One region of the Mesorhizobium sp. LSHC412B00 genome, then DNA from elsewhere that is predicted to be linked to it. Evidence: predicted binding sites of a transcription regulator. Region 1 holds the regulator's gene; each other region holds the start of a gene.
What was found. Region 1 encodes PhoB, which activates phosphate uptake and scavenging genes when phosphate is short. Its sites were predicted from a motif close to TGTCATNNANCTGTCAT; they were not measured.
Positions count from the first base shown of each region.

Region 1 (3,070 bases):
GCGATCGTGCTCCGGCGCCGCTTCGAGCGGCGCTGGTAGAAAAAAGGCAATTTGGTATGAACATCATGACCGAACAGTCCCTTGAGAATGCAGTGGGCGACAAAATGAACGCCAAGTCGAACGAAGTCATCAAGATGCGCGGCGACAAGGTCGGCGTCTTCTACGGCGAGAAGCAGGCGTTGTTCGACGTCAATCTCGACGTGCGTCAGAACCAGGTGACGGCGCTGATCGGCCCGTCCGGCTGCGGCAAGTCGACCTTCCTGCGCTGCCTCAACCGCATGAACGACACCATCGATTTGGCGCGGGTGACCGGCAAGATCACGCTCGATGAAGACGACATCTACGACAAGAACATCGATGTCGTCGAACTGCGCGCCCGCGTCGGCATGGTGTTCCAGAAACCCAACCCGTTCCCGAAGTCGATCTACGAGAACGTCGCCTACGGCCCGCGCATCCATGGGCTGGCCAAGCGCAAGTCCGACATGGACCAGATCGTCGAGCAGAGCCTGAAGAAGGCGGCGATCTGGAACGAGGTCAAGGACCGCCTGCAGGAGCCCGGCACCGGCCTGTCCGGCGGCCAGCAGCAGCGCCTGTGCATCGCGCGCGCCATCGCCGTGTCGCCGGAGGTGATCCTGATGGACGAGCCCTGCTCGGCGCTCGATCCGATCGCCACCGCCCGTGTCGAGGAGCTGATCGACGAACTGCGCCAGAACTACACGATCGTCATCGTCACCCACTCGATGCAGCAGGCGGCGCGCGTGTCGCAGCGCACGGCGATGTTCCATCTCGGCTATCTCGTCGAGGAGGGCGCCACCGACAAGATGTTCACCAACCCCGACGACAAGCGCACCCAGGACTACATTACCGGCCGCTTCGGCTGAGCCGTCCGGCGGGTGAATTTTCAGGCACGAGGACCAAGATCATGGGTGAACATACCGTCGCCTCCTTCGATGAAGAGCTCGGGCAGATCAGCAAGCTGATCGGCGACATGGGCGATCTGGCAGGCTCGATGGTCAGCGGCTCGACCAGGGCGCTGCTCAATTCGGACAATGCGCTGGCACAGCGTGTCGTTTCCGACGACGCCATCATGGATGCGCGCCAGCGCGAACTGGACGACCGCGCCATCACGCTGATCGCCAAGCGCCAGCCGATGGCCAACGATCTGCGCGCCGTGGTCGGCTCGATCCGCATGGCCGGCGACCTCGAGCGCATCGGCGATCTCGCCAAGAACATCGCCAAACGCGTCGGCACCGTGGGCTTGAGCGTCACGCCGCGCGACCTCTCGCACTCCATCGATGCCATGGCGCAGCTGGTGCTGATCCAGGTGCAAGGCGTCGTCGAGGAATATGCCGCCACCGATGCGGCAGCTCTTGCAAAACTCAGGAATGACGACGAGCGCATCGACGTCAAATACACGTCCGTGTTTCGTGAGCTCTTGACCTACATGATGGAAGACCCTCGCAACATCACCGCCTGCACGCATCTCTTGTTCTGCGCCAAGAATCTTGAGCGCATCGGCGATCATGTCACCAACATCGCCGAAAATGCGTATTATGTGCTGACCGGCCAGCAATTGCCCGCCAATCGTCCGAAGCAGGACGAGACGGCGATGGCCACGCCGGCCTGATGAGGGTGAACTGCCTATGATCGCGCCACGCATCATGGTCGTGGAGGACGAGGAGCCGCTAGGCGTGCTCCTCCGCTACAACCTCGAATCCGAAGGCTATCACGTCGAGGTGGTGACACGCGGCGACGAGGCCGAGATCCGCCTGCAGGAAAACGTGCCCGATCTCCTGGTGCTCGACTGGATGGTGCCCGCTGTTTCCGGCATCGAGCTCTGCCGGCGGCTTAGAGTGCGGCCCGAAACCGAGCGGCTGCCGATCATCATGCTGACCGCGCGCGGTGAGGAAAGCGATCGCGTGCGCGGCCTGTCCACCGGTGCCGACGACTATCTGGTCAAGCCATTCTCGACGCCGGAGTTCATGGCGCGCGTGAAGGCGCTGCTGCGCCGGGCCAAGCCGGAAGTGCTGTCCAGCGTGCTCAAGGTCGGCGACATCGTGCTCGACCGCGAGTCGCACCGTGTCTACCGCAAGAAGAGCGAGATCAGGCTCGGACCGACCGAGTTCCGGCTGCTCGAATTCATGATGCGCCATCCCGGCCGCGTGTTCTCGCGCAGCCAGCTGCTCGACAATGTCTGGGGCGAGACGATCTACATCGACGAGCGAACCGTCGACGTCCATGTCGGGCGCTTACGCAAAGCGGTCAACAACGGCCGCATGCCGGATGTCATCCGTACCATTCGCGGCGCCGGCTACGCGATCAGGGAAGACTAGGATGCTGCGCGTCGCGCCGTTGCCGGCCATTCAGGCGACATGCTTGCCGGATTTGGCCTGAATGCCCGGCGCGAAAATCTCCTGATCGACGAAGCCGAGCGCGCGCATGGCACAGCCTTCGCGGATCAGCGGCAGCTCGTTGGGCTCGGTGTCGAAGGAGATCGATTTCGAGTGCTGGCCGCCGGCGGTCTGGGCGATCGCTTCGCGCAATGCCGGCTCGATCAGGTCGAAGGCGGCGGCGCTGACGCCAACCATGGCGACAGGCGCCGGGTCGATCAGCGCAAACAGGCTGCCGAGGCCGAAGCCGAGCGCCTCACCGGCCTTGCGATAGGCTTCGCGCTCCGGGCCATCGGTTTCGCGGGCGCGCGCGGCGAGTGCGCGCATATCAGCGTCGCCGATATCGACCGGCTCGGCATCTTCGCTCATCATTTTGGCGCTGCGCCAGATGGCGTAGTTTCCGGCATAGGCCTCGACGCAGCCGCGCCGCCCGCAGCGGCAGAGCGCGCCGCCCGGACGGTGGATCATGTGGCCGAACTCGCCGCCCGAGGAATGGGTGCCGGTGAACAGTTCGCCTTTCAGCACCAGCCCCATGCCGATGCCGTGCGACAAGAGGATCGCGATGAAATTGTCGCGGTAGCGCTCGGGCTGGCGCCATTGCAGGGCCACCGCCATCATATTGCAGTCGTTCTCCATGGTGGCAGGAATGCCGAATTCCGCTTCCAACATGTCGGCGAAGG
Region 1 is NZ_AYWB01000015.1:55,455-58,524, reverse strand. It holds gene pstA (phosphate ABC transporter permease PstA) at 1-39, shown strand, start outside; gene pstB (phosphate ABC transporter ATP-binding protein PstB) at 57-881, shown strand; gene phoU (phosphate signaling complex protein PhoU) at 923-1,627, shown strand; gene phoB (phosphate regulon transcriptional regulator PhoB) at 1,644-2,333, shown strand; gene X757_RS142125 (ROK family protein) at 2,364-3,070, opposite strand, start outside.

Region 2 (3,070 bases), on a different contig from region 1:
TCATCCGGCATTCCTCCCGTCCGGTCCCTCCAGACCGAATGTCACGGCATTTCCGGCATCACCGTAAACGTTTCTCCGTAAACGTTTACGAGAACACACCCGATGGCGTAGAATGTCAATCGGCTGCCAGCGAAAATCATCCCGAAGCCTTGGCCTGGGCGGCAGCCGGTGCTAGCCAAGACAGGGGGAGAACTGTCCTTGGCGTCCAGCATCCATGACCTTGCGCGTCACCTGAACATTTCGATCGGCACCGTGTCGCGGGCGCTGAACGGCCGCGCCGACGTCAATGCCGACACCCGCCAGCGCGTGCTCGCCGCCGCCAAGCAATTGAACTATTCGCCCAACCAGTCCGGCCGCAGTCTGCGGCAAGGCACCACCCATTCGATCGCCTTCATGCTGCAGCCGCATCCGGGCGACCAGCAATATGGCGAACCGTTCTTCATCCCGTTCCTGATCGGTCTGCAGGGCCGACTGGCCGAGGATGACCTGGATCTGATGGTCGTCATGGGCGAGCCCGGCCAATATCAGCAGGAGAGGCTGCGCCGCGTGGTTGAGACGCGCCGGGCCGACGCGGTCGTGTTGGCCAATACACGGCGGGAAGACGATCGAATCGACTATCTCAGCAAGGCCGGCTTTCCCTTCGCCACGCTTGGCCGAAGTCAATCCGGCGACGACACCTATCCTTCGCTCGATATAGATTTCGAGAGGGCGGGTGATGAAGCCGTCGACCGGCTGGTCGCGCGCGGCCACCACCGCATTGCCGCCATCCGCCCTTCGCTTGATCTCAACTTCGGCTACCTGTTCCTCGACGGCTACCGCAAGGCGCTGGAGCGGCATGGCATCGAAGTCGACCCCGGCCTGATCGCCGACGGGTTCATCAACGAGGCAGGCGGCTACCAGGTGACGCCGCGCGTGATGCTGTCCAAGGACCGGCCCACAGCCATCATCTTCAACAATGACGCAATGGCGCTCGGCGGCTGCAAGGCACTGGCCGAAATGGGCATCAGGCCCGGCCACGACATCGCGGTGATCGTCATCGTCGACACGCCGCTCTGCCGTTATTTCTCGCCGGCGCTGACCGCCTTCCGTCCGTCGCTGGAGCCGATGGGCCGGCGGCTGGCCGAAATGTTGCTGGCCTCGCTTCCCGCCTTTGCCGGCCCGGAAGGTCCGCGCATCATCCGCGAAGTCTGGCCGCTGGAGCTGATCGCCCGCGACAGCGATTGATCCGCCGCGGAGGAAGGCCGGCGGGCCTCAATCCACCTTCTTCTCGCCCCGCTCGCCGGCCTTAACGATGTCGCCGGTGGTGAACAGGATTTCCTTCAGTTCCGTGCGCCAGTCTTTCTTCTGGCGCAGCAGGAATTCCAGATCCATGCCGAAATGCTTGAACTCCTCGCCTTGCGCGTTCTTCATGATCGCCTTGGCCTGAGGGTCTTTCTCGACCGACATGCGCTGTTCGTACCAGCTGATCGCCTCGGCCTCTTCGATCAACGAGGTGATCATGCGGGCAAAGGTCCGCACCTCCTGCGTCAGTTCTTCCGGTGGCTCGTGATACTGATCGAAACCCATTTATCCCTCCTAGGCCCGGGGCTCGACCGGCCATCGCAGGCGACGCTTGGGCTCGCGTGCAACGGATCAGGCTGGAAAATGGTTCCGGAGCGCGTGCGACACGGTCTGTCACGCAACTATCATCTTCGCGTCCTAGACCGCTCATCGGTGGGCGCGGCATCGTCGATTGCGGCGGCTTCGTCATCCGGCCGTTCCGGCCCGTTCCGTCACAAGAAGGATCTCCATGAAAAATCTGCACCGAACCGTGTCGCTCGGCGCCGCATTGGCGCTGTTTACCGCCCTGACCCCTGCCCTTGCCGACAGCACCGCCACCGTTGGCGGCTTCGTCAACAAGGGCCTGGTCGGCGTCGGCCGCATTCCGGCCGATCAGAAGGACAAGTTCGGCGAGACCTTCGGCTCCGGCTCCGGCATGTCGATCGACGCCGCAAGCTGGACCCGTGGCGCGGACGGCTACAAGGGCTCGCTCTGGTTGCTGCCGGACCGTGGCTACAATGTCGTCGGCACCACCGATTACCGGCCGCGCCTCAACACTATTCATATCGAATTCACGCCGACCGCACTGGGCGCCACGCCCACTGCCGGCCAGGAACAGACAGGCGTCAAGGCGACGCTAGCCGATTCCCTGCTGCTCACCGACGACAAGGGCGCAGACGCCACCGGTCTCGATCCGCTCAACGGCGAGCGCGCGGCCAATGGCGACCTGCCGATCCTGCCCGAGGCCAATGGCAAGCTGGCGCTCGACAATGAGGCGATCGCGCGGCTGCCCGACGGCACCATGTTCATCTCTGACGAATACGGCCCCAACATCTACCGCTTCTCGGCCGACGGCCATCTGTTGTCGGCAACGCAGCCGCCGGCCGCTTTGGTGCCGATGCGCAAGGGCGGGCCGAACTTCGCCTCCGACAATCCAGGCCCCGGTGCAGTCGAACCCGATCCGAAGGATCCCGAAACCGGCCGCCAGAACAATCAAGGCCTCGAAGGCATGGCGCTGACGCCGGACGGCAAGTCGCTGATCGCTGTGCTGCAGTCGGCGCCCCGCCAGGATGGCGGCGATTCGCCCGCGACGCGCCAGAACACCCGCGCGCTGGTCTACGACGCCTCCGACCCGGCCCATCTCAAGCTGGTGCATGAATATGCCGTGCCGCTGCCGGTGTTCAAAGACGCCAAGGACAAGACCAAGGTCGCCGCGCAGAGCGAAATCGTGGCGCTGTCCGAGAAGACCTTCCTGATGCTGGCGCGCGACAGCGGAAACGGCCAGGGGGTGAAGGGCGATACTTCGCTGCTGCGCCAGATTTTCGTCGTCGACGTCTCTGGCGCCACCGACATTGCCGGCGGCGCCTTCGATGCGGCCGACAAGCCGGTGGCGCCCAAGGGGGTGCTCGACCCCTCGGTGACGCCGGCCAAGCTGACGCCGTTCATAGACATCAACGACAACAAGGAACTCGGCCGCTTCGGCCTGCATGACGGCAAGCCGAACGACAAGAACAACCTCTCGGAGAAGTGG
Region 2 is NZ_AYWB01000002.1:70,466-73,535, forward strand. It holds gene X757_RS159860 (Gfo/Idh/MocA family protein) at 1-4, opposite strand, end outside; gene X757_RS159855 (LacI family DNA-binding transcriptional regulator) at 199-1,224, shown strand; gene X757_RS159850 (hypothetical protein) at 1,252-1,566, opposite strand; gene X757_RS159845 (esterase-like activity of phytase family protein) at 1,790-3,070, shown strand, end outside.
Region 2: a site for PhoB is predicted at 1,673-1,689, ahead of X757_RS159845 (esterase-like activity of phytase family protein). Genes of this name have one in related genera too.

Region 3 (3,070 bases), on a different contig from region 1:
GTTTTCGGGTGTGTCGACGCTCTCGAAATAGTTCCAGGCAGCGAGATGGCCGACCAGCGGCGCGGTATCGAGACCGGCCAGTTCTTCCTCACCGACCGAAAAGGCCATGACCGGGATGTCCTCGGCCTTGATGCCCTGGTTGCCGAGTTCCTTGTAGAACGGAACGTTGGCGTCGCCATTGACGGTCGAGACGACGGCGGTCTTCTTGCCGGCCGAGCCGAATTTCTTGATTGCGGAGACTTCGGTCTGCCAGTCGGAGAAGCCGAACGGCGTGTAGTTGACCATGATGTCTTCGGCGGCGACGCCCTTGGCCTTCAGATAGGCCTCGAGGATTTTGTTGGTGGTTCGGGGATAGACGTAGTCGGTGCCTTCCAGCACCCAGCGCTTCACCGAGCCACCGTCCTCGCTCATGAGATAATCGACGGCAGGAATCGCCTGCTGGTTCGGGGCGGCGCCGGTGTAGAACACGTTGCGCTCGCTTTCCTCGCCCTCATACTGGACGGGGTAGAACAGGATGTTGTCGAGTTCCGAGAACACCGGCAACACCGATTTGCGCGACACCGAGGTCCAGCAGCCGAACACGGCGTCGACCTTGTCCTTCGAGATCAGCTCGCGCGCCTTTTCGGCAAAGAGCGGCCAGTTGGAGGCCGGATCGACAACGACCGCCTCGAGCTTCTTGCCGAGCAGACCGCCCTTGGCATTCTGCTCTTCGATGAGCATCAGCATGGCGTCTTTCAGCGTCGTCTCCGAAATCGCCATGGTCCCCGATAGCGAATGCAGAATGCCGACCTTGATCGTGTCTTCGGCGGCCTTGGCCGGAGACGACATCGACAGGCCGGCGGCGATCACGCCCGCCGAAAACATTTTTGTTATTGTGGAGAAATTACCCCTCATACCGAAGACTCCCAAGCTGTTTGATTGCACCGCGACAATGCAAAGCAACTGCCGTGCCAAACGCGAAGGCGCCGCTCACAAAGATGGAATAGCCGAGCGTTATCAGCCGGTTGGTATATTAGCCTGAGAAACAACAAAGGCAGCCGGTAAAAATTGATTGAGGCAAATTTGCGCAGCGCACACGACTTTTGCCTAATTTTCGTCCAATTGAGACAAATGCCTAGTTTTTGATCTCCGGCCGTGGGTTCCGGGCGAACAATGTTGCGGCACCGCGCAAAAATAGGGCAAGCTCGCCCTTCAAAAGAGAGACGTCATGACATCTCGCATCTCACGCATTTCCTGCATCCTGCTGCTGATGGCAACGAGCGGCGCCGCGCGCGCCGATTTCAGCGAGGGCAAACTTCCTGACGGCACCTATCATTGCGAGGTCTATTTGCTCGGCGCCTTCCTCAACCTCGGCGACATCACTATCAAGGGCAATGTCTATACCGGCCCGGTGACGTTCGGAACGGCGCTGCAAGGCTACAACTATCAGATGAACGCCAATGGCGAGATCACCTGGCTCGGGCCGCTGGGCGGCTATACCACCGGTGGCAACTCCGTCTCCATGACACAGGCAACACTGGACGGCGAGACCGCCCCGTCATTCGACATCATTCTGAAGCAGCCCGACGGCGCCTTCACCGCCTCGACCTGCACCAAGGGCTGAGCGATGCGTAGTGCCGCGCCCAGTTGCGGCAAAACCTTCCTCTTATGTCATGTGAATGTTGCCTAAGCAGACTAGGGGCAACGGTGCGCCGTAACATCCACCCTGAGAGGCAGACACCATGGCCAATACACCGTCTTCATCCTCCCCCGTCATCCGCGAAATCATTGCCGAGCGCGTCTCGCGCCGGTCTCTTTTGAAAGGCAGCCTCGCCTCCGGCGCGCTGATTGCCGGCGGCAGCTTTGTCGGCTCCTTGTTTGCCGGCGAAACGCATGCCGCCGCAGCGCAGTCGACGCTCGGCTTTCCCGAACTGAAGCGGGTCTACGACAAGACCCATGCCGCCGCCGAAGGCTATGAGACGACCATCGTCGCGCGCTGGGGCGATCCGCTTGCAGCTGGCCTCGCCGAATTCGACGGCAACAAGGTCGCGGCGGAGGAACAGGAAAAGCGCTTCGGCTACAATTGCGACTACATCGCCTTCATGCCGCTGCCGAAGGGCACGGTGAATTCTGATCATGGCCTGCTCTGCGTCAACAACGAATACATCTCGCCCAATGTGATGTTTCCGGGGATGACCGAGGGCGATGCCGGCAAGACGATGACCAGGGAACAGGTCGATCTCGGCATGGCCGCGATGGGCCATTCGATCGTCGAGGTGGAATTGAAGGACGGCAAGTGGGAAACCGTAGCCGACAGTCCGCTGAACCGCCGCATCACCGCCAACACCGAAATGACCGTTTCCGGACCGGTTGCCGGCCATGCGCTGATGAAGACCTCGGCCGACGCGACTGGCACCAAAGTGCTCGGCACCAGCTACAACTGCAGCGGCGGTTTCACCCCCTGGGGTACGGTGCTGACCTGCGAGGAAGGCGTGTCCGACATTTTCGGCGGCGACCCGAAAAGGGCGCCGACCGCCGACCTGCTTGACCGTTACGGCTTCGACGGCTCCGACATCTATGGCCGCGGCCGCTTCCATGACCGCTTCAACCTCGACAAGGAACCGAACGAGGCCAACCGCTTCGACTGGGTGGTCGAGATCGACCCTTACGATCCTCAGTCCAGGCCGGTGAAGCGCACGGCACTTGGCCGCATGTCGCATGAGGCCTCGACCGTGGTCCTCAACAAGGACGGCCGCGTTGTCGTCTATATGGGTGACGACGACTATTTCGAATATATGTACCGCTTCGTCTCGGCCAAGGCCTATGACAAGGCCAACCCGGCCTCCGGCGCCGATCTGCTCGACGATGGCGTGCTGTCGGTCGCCCGCTTCGATGCCGATGGCTCGATGACGTGGCTGCCGTTGGTGCACGGCCAGGGCAAGCTTACCGTCGAGAACGGTTTTGCCGACCAGGCCGAGGTGCTGTTGAAGACGCGGTTTGCGGCAGATGCGCTCGGCGCCACGCCGATGGACCGGCCCGAGGACATCGAGACCAATCCGGTGACCGGCCGCGTCTATGCGGTGATGACCAA
Region 3 is NZ_AYWB01000008.1:275,012-278,081, forward strand. It holds gene urtA (urea ABC transporter substrate-binding protein) at 1-894, opposite strand, end outside; gene X757_RS147485 (hypothetical protein) at 1,208-1,603, shown strand; gene X757_RS147480 (PhoX family phosphatase) at 1,722-3,070, shown strand, end outside.
Region 3: a site for PhoB is predicted at 1,649-1,665, ahead of X757_RS147480 (PhoX family phosphatase). Genes of this name have one in related genera too.

Region 4 (3,070 bases), on a different contig from region 1:
GGATCGGTGGTGAAGAAGGACAGGTCGGTGTAGATGCGCGCGGTCACCGGATGGTAGTTGCCGGTGCCGAGATGTACATAGTTGCGCAGCTTGCCGTCCTCACGCCGCACCACGAGCGACATTTTCGCATGGGTTTTCAGTTCGAGGAAGCCGAACACGACCTGGACGCCGGCGCGTTCGAGGTCGCGCGCCCAGCGGATGTTGGCTTCCTCGTCGAAGCGCGCCTTGAGCTCGACCAGGGCGGTCACCGACTTGCCGGCCTCGGCCGCGTCGACCAAGGCGCGCACGATCGGGCTGTCGTTGGAGGTGCGGTAGAGCGTCTGCTTGATTGCCACCACCTCCGGGTCGGCCATTGCCTGGCGCAGGAACTGGACCACCACGTCGAAGGATTCATAGGGGTGGTGGACGACGATGTCCTTCTCGCGGATGGCCGCGAAACAATCGCCGCCATGCTCGCGGATGCGCTCGGGAAAGCGCGGATTGTAGGGGGTGAACTTCAGGTCGTCGCGCGGCACGGCGACGATCTCGGAAATCTGGCTGAGCGCCAGCGGGCCGGTCAGAACGCTGATGCGGCTCGAAGAGACGCCAAGCTCGCCGGCGACGAACTCGCGCAATTCACCGGGCATCGACTTGTCGAATTCGATGCGGATGACCGAACCGCGGCGGCGCCGCTTCAGCGCCGTCTCGAACAGGCGCACGAGATCTTCCGACTCTTCCTCGACCTCGATATCGCTGTCCCGGATGATGCGGAAGGTGCCGGAACCCTTGACCTCATAGCCGGGGAACAGCTTGCCGATATAGAGGCCGACAGCCTCCTCCAGTGGAATGAAGCGAACGTGCTGCTTGCGGTCGGGCAGGCGGATGAAGCGCTTCAGCGCCACCGGCAGGCGCAGAAGCGCGCTCATCTCCTCGCCATTCTTGCGGTGGCGCAATTGCAGCGCCATCGAGAAGCCGAGATTGGGAATGAACGGAAACGGATGCGCCGGGTCGATCGACAGTGGAGTCAGGACCGGGAAGACCTGGTCCTGGAAATGATCTTCCAGCCAGACTTTCTCATCCTTGGTCAGTGCATCGCGGGTGATGCTCTCAATGCCTTCCTTGTTGAGCAGCAACATCAGCGCCGAAAGGCTGTTCTGCTGGTCCTCCTGCAGCCGCTCGACCTCGCGCAGCAATTGTTCCAGCTGCTGCTCCGGCGTGCGGCCGTCGGGGCTCTTGAGCGCAATGCCTTCGCGCACCTGGCCGGCAAGGCCGGCGACGCGGACCATGAAGAATTCGTCGAGATTGGCGGCTGAAATCGACAGGAAACGGACGCGTTCGAGCAGCGGATGGTGCTGGTTCTGGGATTCCTCGAGCACACGCCGGTTGAACTGCAGCCAGGAGAACTCACGGTTGACGAACCGATCGGGGTTGCCGCCCTCGGGGCTCGCCACCTCGACATTGATGAATTCGCTCTGCACCGGCTTCAGTTCGTTCATGGTTCCTGCTCTTCCCCCGCCAACCGTCCCTTGGAGCGCCGCTGGACGTGCCATGCCTCTAACACGCTTTTGTGGCGCATGACCCTTCGGCGAAAACCGTTCCGATTTCAGGGACATGCACTTAACCGGCTCAACGTATCCTCTGACAGGCTTTTGCGACAGTTTCATTTCATCGATCTTGCAAACAGGCCTGTTATGTTCCAGATGCTTTTCGACGAGATCAAGGAGACGACGATGGCAGGCGGTTCCATTCCCCATTTCCAGAACGATGCGGGCCATCCGGCAATCGACATCGGCGTCAAGGAATTCATGTGCACCGGCGCCAACCCGCCCTTCGACCACCCGCATGTGTTCCTCGACATGGGCGACGACAATGAAAAGGTCTGTCCCTACTGCTCGACGCTCTACCGCTATTCGGCGAAGCTGAGGGCGACGGAAACGCTGCCGGCTGGTTGCCTTTATATCGACCAGGCCGCCTGATCCTTCCGCGACAAGCCCGATGGAAGACATCAGGTCCCGGCAGGTCATAATCGCCGGGGCCGGCATCGCCGGGCTGACCGCTGCCCTTGCCTTCGCCGGACGGGGTTATCCGGTAAAGCTTATCGAACAGGCACAGCACCTCGAAGCGGCCGGCGCCGGCATCCAGCTTTCGCCCAACGCAACACGCATTCTTGGAAAACTCGGCGTGCTCGACCGACTGCTGCCCGCAGCGTTGCGGCCGGAAGCGGTCGTGCTCAAGGACGCCGGGACGCTGCGCGAACTGGCGCGGGTACCGCTCGGGCACGCCGCCGAAGCGCGCTGGCAGTCGCCTTATCTCGTTGCTCACCGCGCAGATCTGCAGGCAGCGCTGTTGGCGCAAATGGCTGAACGGCCGGAGATTGAGTTCATCACTGGCGCCCGCGTGACCGGCATCGTCAAAGACGCGCAATATGTCGCCGTGACCGCCGAAGTGGACGGCCGCGAGATCGAGGCACGCGGCAAACTGCTGGTCGGCGCCGACGGCGTCTGGTCGGCGGTCCGGGCGCAACTCGCAGGCGAGGACTTCGTCAAAAGCCGTTTTTCGGGCGAACTCGCCTGGCGAGTCACGATCGCGGCCGAGAGCGCCTCCGGCGAAGCCTTTGTCGCGATCGGCGCCGCCGAATGCGTCACCACGTTCCTGCATCCAGGCTTCCACATGGTCGCCTATCCCGTCAGCAAAGGCCGGGCCTTCAATCTCGCCGCCTTCACCAAGGGCGAGCGCATGGCCGAAGGTTGGTCGGGCCATGCCGATCCCGCGATCCTCACGGCTGCCCTGCGCGGCACCGCGCCGGGCCTGACGAAGCTTGTGGCACTGGCCGGCCCATGGACGGCCTTTCCGATCCACACCGTCGAACAACAGCGGTGGACGAGCCCGCAGGGCATCGCGCTGATCGGCGACGCTGCGCATGCGATGACGCCGTTTGCCGCACAGGGCGCGGCAATGGCGATCGAAGATGCCATCACGCTTGCCGACGCTATCGCCGATTTCCCTGGCGATCTGCCCAGAAGTTTTCGAATCTGGGAAAATCTTCGGCGGCCGCGTGTCGCCAAGGCCGCGCGTCGTGGGGCCGTAAACC
Region 4 is NZ_AYWB01000027.1:29,655-32,724, reverse strand. It holds gene X757_RS137070 (RNA degradosome polyphosphate kinase) at 1-1,475, opposite strand, end outside; gene X757_RS137075 (zinc-finger domain-containing protein) at 1,710-1,955, shown strand; gene X757_RS137080 (FAD-dependent monooxygenase) at 1,975-3,070, shown strand, end outside.
Region 4: a site for PhoB is predicted at 1,631-1,647, ahead of X757_RS137070 (RNA degradosome polyphosphate kinase). Genes of this name have one in related genera too.